3 regions of the Enterococcus malodoratus genome follow, and region 2 is predicted to be linked to each of the others. Evidence: riboswitches for the same ligand, from Rfam matches in the RefSeq annotation. Region 2 holds a riboswitch; each other region holds the start of a gene.

Region 1 (4,282 bases), 180 kb from region 2:
ACAATCGACTTCGTGGCAATTTGATTGCCAAGCCAAATTTTCAATAGATCATTGGATAATTGACTAGAGGTAATGATGTCCAGTGCTGAGAAAGGTTCATCCAGCAATAACAGGCTAGGCTCAATGGCCAAGGCACGGGCGAAGCCGACTCGCTGCTTCATGCCGCCGGAGAGCTCGCGGGGATAAGCCTTCTCAAAGCCGGTGAGTCCAATCATGTCGATCAGATTACTTACACGTTTTCCCATTTGCTCACGTGAGATATCGTCGCGATTTTCCAGTCCAAAGCTGATATTCTTTTCTACAGTTAACCATGGAAATAAGGCGAAATGCTGGAATACCATGCTGATGTTGGCGTCTGGTTCGGTAATGGTTTTATTTTCAAATGTAATTTCGCCTTTGGTTGGTTGAAGCAGTCCGGCAATACTTCTTAGCAGGGTTGATTTTCCTGTCCCTGATTGTCCGATAATACTCAGAAATTCGTTGTTTTTAACGGTCAAGTCGACATTTTCCAGTACCTTTAAATGTTCCTTATGTCCTTCAATTTCAAATTCTTTGCAGACTGATTTGACGTTTAATAATTCGTTATTTTCCATTCTTCTATTTTGTATAGCTGAAGCAATCGGCTTCAACCTACTTCTCCTTTCGTTTGAACGCTTATTAAATTTTGATGCGTTTTAATAATGAAATTTTTCTTTAGCCACTCGATATAGGGGCTGCCAGATGAAGGCAATGCAGAGGCCTACCATAAAGCACATCGCCAATGTTCCAAGAGCAGACTTGTCTTTGATGCCGTCATTGACGGAAATATAGTGGCCCAATCCTGTGACATCGATCGATTTCTTTCCCCATTGAATACTTTCAGCCGCAATGTCGGCATTCCAAGCAGCTCCAGCAGCATTGATAATCGCAGTGATGATGTAGGGCAAAATGGAGGGAATAAGGTATTTTACCCACCATTGCCATTTAGATAATTTAAAAATTTTCGTGACATCTCGAATATCGTCCGGGATCGCTAAGTAACCAGCGATAACATTGAAGAAGTAGTACCATTGACAGCCAACCATAATCAAGGGCAACAGCCACCATTCCAATCTATTGAAGCCCATGCTGATAAAAATAACGATAAAGGGCGTGTAGACATTAGATGGAATCGATCCTAGGATTTGACCGATTGGCTGAACAAAGTTTAAGCGGCGATTGTCACTCGCTACCCAAATCGCTAAAGGCGTAAAGATCAATCCGGCAACAATCATCGCCAATGTAACCCGTAAAGTAGTATACAGCGTCAATTTCGGGATCATCCCAAAATCTTGATGGGGCAAGAAATGATAGAGCTTGATGGCATAAACGATCACTAAGATGGCCAGACCGACGTACCACAGAGTTTTAAAGAAATTACGAAACCTCGCCACTAGCTTATAGAGCCGATCCAGCTTTAAGAAATACCAAATTTTCGGCAGTTTATAGATCCAAAAGTGACTGAAGGCCGAGAAAAAACGGGAGCAGCGTTTGGTTAATGTCGCCTCTTTGAGCACTCGATAAATAATAGATTTTGGCGGAACAGAGCTTTCGACATCGGTCTCATACTTAAAATAATAGGTTGCGCGAACTAACGGCTGAAAGACTAAGAAGTTGAGAATCACAACATTCAGCAGCAGTGCCAAGACAGCCCATAGACAGGCCTTAAAATCGGCACGATCCAATGCAATCTGAATGTACGAGCCGATTCCAGGTAAGAAAAGTGTCGTGTCTTTCGGAATAGCCACGGAGGCCTGCTCACTGGCGACTAAGGCGAACCAAGCCGCTGTTTGAGAAATAATCACGTTCCACAGCAGTCCTGGAATCGCGTAAACAAACTCTAAGCGCCAAAATTTTTCCCAAGGGTTGTATTTGAATTGATCCGTGACATTGGACAAGTCAGAGGGGATGACCTCCATGATTTGGTAGAGGGTCAACATAATATTCCAAGCTTGTCCGGTGAAAATCGCAAAGATCGCGACACATTCCGCGCCTAGTACGTTTCCGGGGAAAAGCCCCAACAGCCAAGCGGTGGTGAAGGTCAAGAAGCCCAGCAGCGGCACGGATTCTAAAAAGTTGACCATGGGCAAAATGATTCGTCGAGCAGTTTTGTATCTCACTGCCAGTACGCCGAACACAAATGAAAAGAGAAAGGACCAAAACATCCCGACAATCATTCGAAACATTGTCCGAATGGAAAAGTAAACTAAGTTCGAAGCAGCAAGAAAATCGTGGGTTTTACTTGCTGTTGCTAAAAAGTCTTCTGAGGGCAGTGAATGGAGCGGTCGATTCATTTTTATCAAAGAGAAGATCAAGATGAATGCAAACAACACTACGATCACTAAGAATGTAAGATTTCCGATCCCTTTCTTTAGTGTGCTGTTTTCTTTGGATGGTGCGCGTAAAACGTTCAATGGAAAAACCTCCTAAAAAATCATATTAAGGAGGTCGCCGAATAAACAGTTTTATCAGGAAATCACGTTAATTGAGCTTTGGCTTTCTGAGACGTAAGAAAAGATCTTCTAGTTATCTTAGGAAAGCCTTAATTCGACAATCCCTGCTTTACTCGTTACTGTCTCTCGACATTTCCGAGCGATAACCTATGTTCTTCAGAGTAACCTCACCTAATATGATTTTTATTTTATTGTGCACACCCATCATACTCGTGAAGGGGGAGAAAGCAATTGCCTTAAAGCGGCCGGCTGATTTCTCGAAAGGGAGAGTCAGTATAAATAAAGGCTTTCTGCGACTTTTCGCTTTTTGGATAATCGCTTTCCAGATTATTGGAACGGGCAGCTATTGATGCGTTCAATCAATGATCCTGTTTTTCGTTCAAAAAGTTATTAAAAAAATATCAATCAATCGTTAATCGCTGTTAAAGAACTTCTGTTATCAAATGTTTTTCCTTGATTATTTGGGGTGAGTAAGAGCAAAATTAGGTTGACCTAAAATATTGCGTGCTTGGAAGTGAAAAAAATGTCAATTGAAAAATTAGAGTATTTCTACCTTATCGCTAAATACAACAGCCTTTCTAAAGCTTCTCAGGAGCTGTATGTAGGCATTTCCTCATTAAGTTCGGCACTGAAAAGTCTTGAAAATGAACTTGGCTACGATTTATTTCTTCGCCATGGGAAGAAATTGGTATTAAGTGAAGAGGGAGAAAAAATCCTGCCGTTTGTTAAACGGATTATTGAGGAGGCCAAGAAAATTCATTTTCCGCTCTATCAAATGATTGATCGGCCTTCCTTTAAAGTAGGAATCAGCGAATCAGTTTTGATATTCGAAGCGGGGGAGTGTGCTTGCAGGGATGAATCCTACACAATCAACTATATTAATGCGGCTCCGCTAGAGCTGTTTAATCAGTTAAAGCAAAAGGAAGTCGATCTGGTAATCACCAGCAGTGTGGTGGAGGACCCACAATTTGAACGAACGTCTTTGATCCGTTCAAAAATGGTCTTGGCCGCCAATGCCTCCCTAGTGAAAAATGAACTGAAGCAGGCAACCGCCGAAGATTTAGAAAAAATGCCTTTTATTGTCTTAACAGATCATTTAGGGCATCGGCAGCTAACTCAACGAACAGCGAACTTTTTCAATATTGCACCTGATTATCTTTATTGCCATGACAGCTTAGGGATTCATAAATGGCTGAAGGAGAAAAAAGGGGTTTTTGTGATCCATGCGATTGAAAAGGAGCTGTTAGCCAGCGAGTCGATTCATTTTCTGGCTTTACCTAGCGCCTTAAGCCTGGAATTCTATTTATATAAAAATAAAACCAGTCATCATGCTTTTGATATTGAGGCGGTCGAAAATGACCTAAAACGGATTTTCAAAGAGATAGAAATTAAAGGGAATGGCCGACCGGCCCTAAGCAGCCAATAATTTTAAACAATAAAAACAGCGTATGAGTGTCTCCGTCAGAGAACTTATACGCTGTTTTCGTCGTTATCAAGGGACAAACCCATTTTTAGTTTTAACAGTAGGCAGCGCACCGGTTTCTGTATTATCTGGTGTGCCGATGTAGGTATTGCCGTTGAGGGAGGTAGATTCCTTGTCTTCGGCCGCTTCATCTTGAACAGAGTAGTCGCTTTGATAGAGATAGTCGCCGTCGGTATGGAAGACAAAACCTTTTTTGTCTTGTTCATTTTTTTTGTCAATCCCGAGACTCACTCTCAGTTCGTGGCTTACATAATCGATGCTATCTGGATACAGCTCCACCATGCTGCGACCTTGGTTGCTGAAGGTTCGCCAATCAAAAGTGAGACGC
Region 2 (4,282 bases):
CCCCATCATGACTCCCAAACCAATGCCTAAAACAATCAGAGAGGTTCCCCCTTGACTCAAAATCGGCAAAGGAATCCCAGTTAAGGGCAAAACGCCAATCGCGGCTCCGATATTTTCGAAAATTTGAAACAACAAGCCAAAAACGAAGGCCACCGCCACGTAAAGATTTGCCTTATTATTCGTTTTTATCGCGGCCGAAAGAATCTGGTAAAACAGATAGAAATAAAGAAAGATCACAATCGTTCCGCCGATAAAACCAAAGCTTTCGCCAATCACCGTAAAAATCATGTCGGATTCTCGCACAGGTACATAAACCGCGGCCTGATCTGCGCCCCGACCAGTCAGCCCGCCTGATCCAATAGCGTACAAACTTTGAACCTGCTGGTAAGCAATCGAATCTTGGTATTGAAAAGGATCGACCCAAGCTCGAACACGATCCAATTGATAGGTTTTGAAATGCATCCCATAAAGCAGCTGATTGCCCCACTTGCTAAATACTAAAACCAGCAGCAGGCTTCCAATTGCCGCCCCGCTTCCGGTGATCACAGCAAGGATCTTCCAATGAACACCCGAAATAACAAACAAGGCACCTAAAATCGCGATAAAAACCAGACTAGTTCCAAAATCCCGCTGCATGAACATCAATAAAAAGGTCGGCAAACTATAAAGCGCGATTTTTCCAAGAAAGTAGAGATCGCTTTTCAAACTTCGCTGCCGACAGCGCATTTCATTGACTACTGTCAACCGCACCATAAAAAGTGTAAAACTCAGCTTCATTAGCTCCGAAGGTTGAAAAGAAAAGCTGCCGATGCGCAACCAGCGTTTCGTACTGGTCACAGAATACATGGCAGGATCATAAAACCAATACAAAAGTGCCATTACGCCTAGTGAAAGCACATAAAATAAAGGCGCATACTTCAATAGAGTCGCTGTTTTTATTTTACTGACTATCATCATCGCGACCAATGAGAGGACACAAAAAATGATTTGTTTCGTCACGACATTTTTTACATCGACCCCATCCAGCTCAGCCGCCATTGATTGCACGCCGATACTGATCAGATAAAAGAGCAGGATCGGTAAAAACAAAGCATAATTAAAATCATTGTTTAAGCGTTTCAACATGTGGTCGAACCTCCGAAGAAAATTTTAGGCAGACGCCTAAGGCCACTGAGAGCAGCAGGTAGCTCGTGCCCCCATAACTGATAAACGGCAATGGGACCCCCGTCATAGGAATCAGCCCTAGAATACTCGCAATGTTGATACTCGTCTGAATCAGCAATAAGGTTCCGACCCCGAAATAAACCAAACTCACCTGCTGGCTTGGTTCTTTGGCAGCCAGAACAAATAGACGAAGTGCGATCACAAAGAGCAGCGCCAGCACAATAAGTCCGACAATCACACCGAGCTCCTCGATCAAAATCGAATACACAAAATCCGTTTCTGCAACAGGCAGATAGCCCTTTTTAGTGATGCTGTTGCCCAATCCGCGACCAAAAAATCCGCCGTTATAGAGGGCGTAATAGGAATTGCTCATTTGAAATCCTTTGCCATAAGGATCTAAAAAAGGATCTCTAACCAAGCGAATCCGATCATAGGTATGAGCAAACAGTTCAGGCAAAAGAGAATGACTTCCCAAAAAAAGAATGATCCCTCCTGCCAGTGCAATTCCTAGAAAAATAGCCAAAAAGAGGATCACGGTCAGCTGATACGGAAGCTGAGCCGTTGTAATAATCACTAGCGCAACGATCCAGAGAATGATCGCCCCCGTAACCTTCGGCTGCAATAAGATCAGCAGGCCGCTTAGAAAAACCAGCACACTTGGCGTGATCAGCTCGTGCCGAGATCGCTTCTTCCGAAAAAAATAAGCCAAGTAGAAAATCAACGCGACATTCGTTACTTCCGAAGGTTGAAACTGGATGCCGAATAACGATACCCATCTTTGAGCGCCATTGATACTCACACCACTTATTTTTACCAGCAACAGACTGAATAACCCAATGCCCAATAAAATCTTGACGGGTCTTCCCTTCAGCAAAACATCGCTTTTGACGCGATAGATCACTGCGATGACCAGCCAGCTGAGCACCATAAAAATGGCCTGCTTGCTGAATAACGACAATGGATTTTCTCCAGCTGCCATTAAGCGGTATGAACTCGCACTGAAGACAATTAAAAGACCGATTAAGCTAGTCCCTAAATAGGGCAACAACAATAGCCAATCGATCTGTTTTCTTTTCATCATGTTCATCTCTCCCCTTCATCAAGCAACTGTTCGAGACGAGAGAGTCCACTGTAAATAACCTCAAAAAAAAGACACCAAACGTTAGCAAAAAGAACTAACAAGTTTGGCGTCTCACACAATCTCATCGTCTGAGTTTTAGCACTAAACAACGTAAAGAAATTACTCTTAGCTATTTTATGAAAAGCCTTAATCCGACAATTCCTATTTTACACATTGGCGTCTTTCGACGTTTCTGCGCAATAGCCTATGTTTGTTTAGGAGCCTCACCTAACAAGTTTACTTATATTTACTTTCACAACGAATACTACTTATTTTGCCATTAAATATCAAAACCTTTCGTAAATAATCCTAATTTCTTTAATTTTGCTTATAAAACAGTTTATGAAAAATTTACTAGACTAAACGTTTCCTTAATAGAAGCTTCTAATTCACTTTCCAGAGTGGTTATCATACAATAACAACCAGATAGATATCATGTAAGGAGCGACTCGAAATGACCGAAAATGTCTTTGAAAAAATGGCAGAAAGATACGATACTGCCGAACGAAAGAGTTTAGCACAAATTATTACGAAAGAAATTGAACCTGAATTTCACGGAAAAATCATGGATTATGGCAGCGGAACGGGACTGGTCAGTTTACCCTTAGCTCACCGAGCAGAAGAATTGATCCTCGTCGACGCCGCTGAAAATATGCTGGCTGTTGCCGAACATAAAATTCAACAACAGCGATTGACCAATGCGCGCGTGCTGCATGCCGACTTTACAGACGGAGCACCCAAAATATCTGTTGATACAATCATGATGTCTTTAGTACTGCTGCATATTCCCGATACGAAAAAAATTTTAACTGAATTATTTGAGCTTCTACCCAACGGCGGTAAATTACTGATCGTGGACTTCATGAAAAATTCCAGTGTGAGCCACCCGAAAGTTCACAGCGGTTTTGATCCGGCGGAATTGACCAGCCTATTAAAAACTATCGGTTTTTCTAAAGTAAACATCCATGACTTTTATCATGGTGAAAAAATCTTCATGAACCAAGCGGCTGATCTTTTCCTGGCAACCTGTTATAAATAAAATTCTTCCCTCTAAACTTTTAAAAGTTTAGAGGTTTTTTATTAAAAGATGAACAAAAATGTTCAAAATAATAAATTAAAAAAATAAAACTTGAACAGTTTAAAACTAAAAACAGTTTTATTATTTACTAGCTATATTATATTTATAAAGGAGTTATATTTGTGAAGAAAAGTTTATATATATTACTTGCCCACTCTATGGTATTAGGTACTTTTTCAGGCCTGCCATTAAAAAGTGCGGCGGAAGCAACGACTGATACTGCTGAACCCACCCAGTCGACCGCTTCTGATACGTCGTCTCCCGCTTATTCAACAGACAGCACTGTGCCTTCAACAGCAAGTTCTGTCATAAATTCGGATACCACACTTTCAACTAGTACGCCTTCGACGACTGAAAGCTCGGTTACTAGTTCGCAAGCAACAACAAGTTCAACGACGAACATGCCAGAAACACGAGCTTCAACTATAGCAGATTGGATGCCAGATCCAGTCTTGCAGCAGATCGTCGCAAAGGCCATCGGCAAGACAAAAGAAACCTTGACTCAAGAGGATATGCCAAAAGTCACTAGTTTATATATTCAAAATGCTGATAATGCAATCGCTAGTTTAAAAGGGTTAGAATTAGCTACAAATCTTGAATTTTTTTATATGAATTCCAATAATCAAATCACTGATTTCTCGTTATTGACTGCTCTGCCGAAATTGAAGCAAGTCTATCTGATGGGATCGAATGTCACGGATCAAAACGTTCCGAATTTCGGTGCTGGACTCACTCGTCTAAATCTATCTGGCACTAGTGTCACGGATAGTGTTTACGATAAAATCATTAAAATGACTGATTTGGAATCCTTAACTTTCGAATCGAATATGAAGATTACCACAATTGAACCGGTCACTGCACTGACCAAGCTCAATGAACTGCGCGTACAATTTTGCGGAATCACTGATTTCAAACCAATC
Region 3 (4,282 bases), on a different contig from region 2:
AGAAAGAAGCTATCCTTCGATTTATCAACGAGGTGGTGGTTTGCAATCGATTAAGGTGCGTTTCTTTGAGGAGGGCTATCTTTCAATCGACCTTGTGGTGACCACGAAAGACGCGATGGGCGCGAATATTCTAAATACCATCTTGGAAGCTGTCGCGCAGGAATTAAGACAGTTAGTTCCCGATGCAGAGGTACTGTTTAGTATTCTAAGTAACTACGCAACCGAGTCCATGATCATGGCGAGTTGTGAGATTCCTTTAAATCAACTATCTTCCGAACTTGCTGAAAAAATCGTTGACGCCAGCAAATTCAGTAAGCTGGATCCTTATCGTGCAGCCACACATAATAAAGGAATTATGAATGGCATTGATGCAGTCGTATTAGCCACAGGCAACGATACCCGAGCAGTCGAGGCGGCTTGTCATGCATATGCTGCTCGCAATGGTAGCTATGAAGGTCTGACTGATTGGGAGATTAAAAATGATACGCTTGTTGGAAAGCTGATATTGCCAATGAAAGTTGGTATTGTTGGCGGAGCGACAAAGGTTTTGCCAAAAGCTCAAATAAGTTTGAAATTATTAGATGTTTCGGATGCCGCAGAGTTAGGTGAAATTATCGTGGCTGTTGGTTTGGCACAAAATTTTGCCGCGATCAGGGCTTTAGTAACGGATGGTATCCAAAAAGGCCACATGGCGATGCAAAGTCGATCTTTAGCAATTACAGCAGGAGCTACTTCCAGTGAGGTACCTTTAGTTTCTAGACAATTAAGAAAAGCGGACCGAATGAATTTAGCTACAGCAGAACAATTACTAAAAAAAATTCGCCAAGGATAAGTTTAAGCATTGGGGAATAAAACAGAGCTTTGACAGCTCTGTTTTTTTATTGATTTAAAATGGCAAAACGTGCGTTATATTATTTTTAGTGGTGAATGATTATGACAAATAAAAAAATTTGTTCGTTCATTTCCTCATTATTTTTCATAACGGAAAAGGTTGATATAATAGCGTTGAATTCGATTTCTTGGAATTGTTAATTTAATTTATCTGGATTTTTTTATAGAAAAGCGTTTGACAGGTGATTAATAACTTGTTATATTGTCTTCGAAAATAAAATATGATTTGTTAGGTGAGGCTCCTATACAAACACAGGCTACTGCCCAAAAATGTCGAGAGACGCCAATGGGTAGAACAGGAATTGTCGAATACAAGGCTTTTCTTAAGGTAGCTAAGATGTTTGTCTTTACGTTGTATAGTGCCAAAACTCAACGATTAGATCGACTATACGACTTTGTCTATTTGGGATGAATTTTAGTAAGGCTTTTCGCTGAGTTTTTGAGCGAAAAGTCTTTTTTTGCGCAATAATCATTTTTATTTTCGAAATTTAAAAAGGGAGGGATTTACTATGGTAAAACAGTGTTTACAGTAACTAAGTGGAACAGCGCAATGTATTGTGAAGCGTTAACGCTTAGAAACAAAGAGCTAAAGGCAAGTTCAGGAAAAAAGTTCTTATTGAGGGCACCGAGAGATGAAAGAAAGGATATTCACTTGATTATCAAACAGGAAGATCAGGTGATAGGGACTCTATTGCTGCATCCAATTTCAGCTGAATGTGTCCAGATTAAACAAGTGGCGGTGGACTCGCATCACCAAGGAGAAGGATTAGGTAAAAACTTGCTGATATATGCAGAACAAGTTGCTAGAAGAGTTGGTTTTTGTCTTGTTTTCCTAACAGGTAGAGAACAAGCTTGGGGTTTCTATGAAAAGCTAGGTTATCAATCCATCTCGGAGGAGTATGCAGAAGGGCAATTAACCATGCGGATCTACAAAAAGGATATTCAATCACCACTAGAACAAGTGGAAAAAAGGGAGATGAAAACAAATGGATGACAGTAGTTCAATAATTACGGGTTTGTGGCAGAAAATGGTAAACAAGAAGATACTATTGTCTATTTGTTTTTAACGCCAATATTTTCTCCATAAGCCCGTCTGTAGGAGGGGCAACGATGAATACGCTAAAAAATATGGTCTTATATTTATTTATTGGAATAGGATTATGGCATATTTTTTTCGGAAAAAAGGAGAAAAAAATGAAACAGCAAAAGATCACAACAACGAAGACGAATTATAGTCTATTCGCTAAAAAAACAACAAGAAGTATTCTTGATACATTTAAAACATCAACGCTGGAATTATCTGCGGCACAAGTTGCAGAAGCAAGAGAAGAATTTGGAGAAAATAAAATTCCCTATAAAAAGGCAACGCCGTTTTTTATTGAGGTTCTAAAAGCATTTATTACACCATTTACTTTGGTATTGATTGGTTTGGGAGTCATTTCTCTTATCACGGAAGGAATCTTGCCTGAGCCAGGTGAAAAAGATTTCTTCGGCAGCGGTATTATTTTGGTCATGGTATTAGTCAGCGGTACGATGACATTGGTTCAGTCTGTGCGTTCAAACAAAGCAGCCGAGAAGTTGAAATCATTGGTAAAAGTAACTGCAGCAGTTCGCAGAGACAATCAATACAAGGAAATCCCTATGGAAGAAATTGTCTGCGGTGATCTAGTCAAGTTATCCGCCGGAGATATGATTCCAGCCGATATTCGTTTGATTAGCGCAAAGGATTTATTCATCTCACAGTCCGCGCTAACAGGAGAAAGCTATCCTGTCGAAAAAAGTGCGGCAGAGGCAAATGGTCAAAAAGAATCTGAAACGAGTTACGACAATTTAGTATTTATGGGAAGTAATGTGATTAGTGGAAGTGCCGAAGGAATCGTAATCGCTACGGGTGCAAATACCCTGTTTGGTGATGTTGCTAAATCCTTATCGGCTACCCCCGTTCAAACTAGTTTTGAGTTAGGTATTCGTAAAACGTCTTTCTTGTTTATCAAATTCATGGCATTAATGGCACCGACCGTTATTGTGATTAATGGATTCACGAAAGGGGATTGGATGGAGGCATTTCTATTCGGTTTATCAGTGGCTGTGGGGCTGACACCGGAAATGCTGCCAATGATCGTTACAACAAATTTAGTCAAAGGTGCTACAGGAATGGCCAAAAACGGTACGATCATTAAAAATATAAACGCTATTCAAAATTTCGGTGCCATCGATGTATTGTGTACAGATAAAACAGGGACATTAACACAGGACAAAATTATTTTAGAATACCATTTGGATTGTGACGGGGAAGAAGATAGCCGTGTTTTAAGACACGCATATCTAAATAGTTATTATCAAACAGGCCTAAAAAACCTGCTTGATGTGGCCATTATCGAATCAACCAAACAAGAGTTAGACACAGATGAAATTCGTTATCAAAAGGTTGATGAGATTCCCTTTGACTTTCAACGTCGCAGAATGAGTGTTGTTGTAGAAGATCAAAACGGAAAAACGCAAATGATCACAAAAGGTGCAATTGAAGAAATGCTTGAAATTTCTTCTTTCGTTGACTTCAAAGGGCAAGTAACGAAGTTAACGGATGAAGTAAAAAAACAAGTTTTGAAAAAAGTTCACGAATTGAACGAAGACGGATTACGCGTAATCGGTGTGGCTCAAAAAACGAATCCGAGTGTGGTTGGTGAATTTTCAACAGCTGATGAATCTGAAATGGTATTGATTGGTTATCTGGCATTTTTAGATCCGCCAAAAGAAACAACCAAACAAGCGTTGAAGGCGTTGAAAGAAAACGGTGTTGAGGTGAAAGTCTTAACTGGAGATAATGCATTGGTGACCAAGTCCGTTTGTAAGCAGGTTGGACTAGGAACGGAAACAATTATCCATGGAGAAGATTTGATCCATCTTAGTGATCAAGAATTAGCAGAAATCATAGAGGATTACAACGTATTCGTGAAATTGAACCCGCAGCAAAAACAAAAGATTACGAGTTTGCTCAGAGCAAACGGGCATACAGTCGGGTTTCTTGGAGATGGAATCAATGATGCTCCTGCGATGAAAGCCGCTGATGTCGGAATATCCGTTGATACAGCTGTTGATATCGCCAAAGAATCTGCTGATGTGATCTTATTAGAGAAAGACTTGATGATTCTAGAACGGGGAATAATTTCCGGCAGAGAAACATTCGGCAATATCATGAAATATATCAAGGCCACGGCAAGCTCAAATTTTGGCAATATGTTCTCTGTTTTAGTTGCAAGTTCATTCTTACCATTTTTGCCAATGCTTCCACTGCAAATTTTATTTCTAAATTTGATTTATGATATTTCATGTATCTCGATTCCATGGGATCGGATGGATAAAGAATACTTAGAAAAACCAAAAAAATGGA

Evidence for each region. A riboswitch is a leader RNA that binds a small molecule or an ion and turns the genes downstream of it on or off. The one in region 2 is predicted to bind magnesium.
Region 1: linked by a shared signal. The riboswitch ahead of PGP85_RS00260 (ABC transporter permease subunit) and the one ahead of PGP85_RS01170 (FtsW/RodA/SpoVE family cell cycle protein) in region 2 are both predicted to bind magnesium.
Region 3: linked by a shared signal. The riboswitch ahead of PGP85_RS17970 (GNAT family N-acetyltransferase) and the one ahead of PGP85_RS01170 (FtsW/RodA/SpoVE family cell cycle protein) in region 2 are both predicted to bind magnesium.

The regions. Positions count from the first base shown of each region.
Region 1 covers NZ_JAQDPG010000001.1:46,481-50,762, forward strand. The annotation lists gene PGP85_RS00255 (ABC transporter ATP-binding protein) at 1-593, opposite strand, end outside; gene PGP85_RS00260 (ABC transporter permease subunit) at 675-2,432, opposite strand; M-box (ykoK) riboswitch at 2,489-2,657, opposite strand; gene PGP85_RS00265 (LysR family transcriptional regulator) at 2,995-3,897, shown strand; gene PGP85_RS00270 (LCP family protein) at 3,964-4,282, opposite strand, start outside.
Region 2 covers NZ_JAQDPG010000001.1:224,909-229,190, reverse strand. The annotation lists gene PGP85_RS01175 (FtsW/RodA/SpoVE family cell cycle protein) at 1-1,125, opposite strand, end outside; gene PGP85_RS01170 (FtsW/RodA/SpoVE family cell cycle protein) at 1,103-2,245, opposite strand; M-box (ykoK) riboswitch at 2,359-2,527, opposite strand; gene PGP85_RS01165 (class I SAM-dependent methyltransferase) at 2,739-3,323, shown strand; gene PGP85_RS01160 (MucBP domain-containing protein) at 3,485-4,282, shown strand, end outside.
Region 3 covers NZ_JAQDPG010000013.1:8,253-12,534, forward strand. The annotation lists gene PGP85_RS17965 (hydroxymethylglutaryl-CoA reductase, degradative) at 1-832, shown strand, start outside; M-box (ykoK) riboswitch at 1,110-1,279, shown strand; gene PGP85_RS17970 (GNAT family N-acetyltransferase) at 1,442-1,885, shown strand; gene mgtA (magnesium-translocating P-type ATPase) at 2,020-4,282, shown strand, end outside.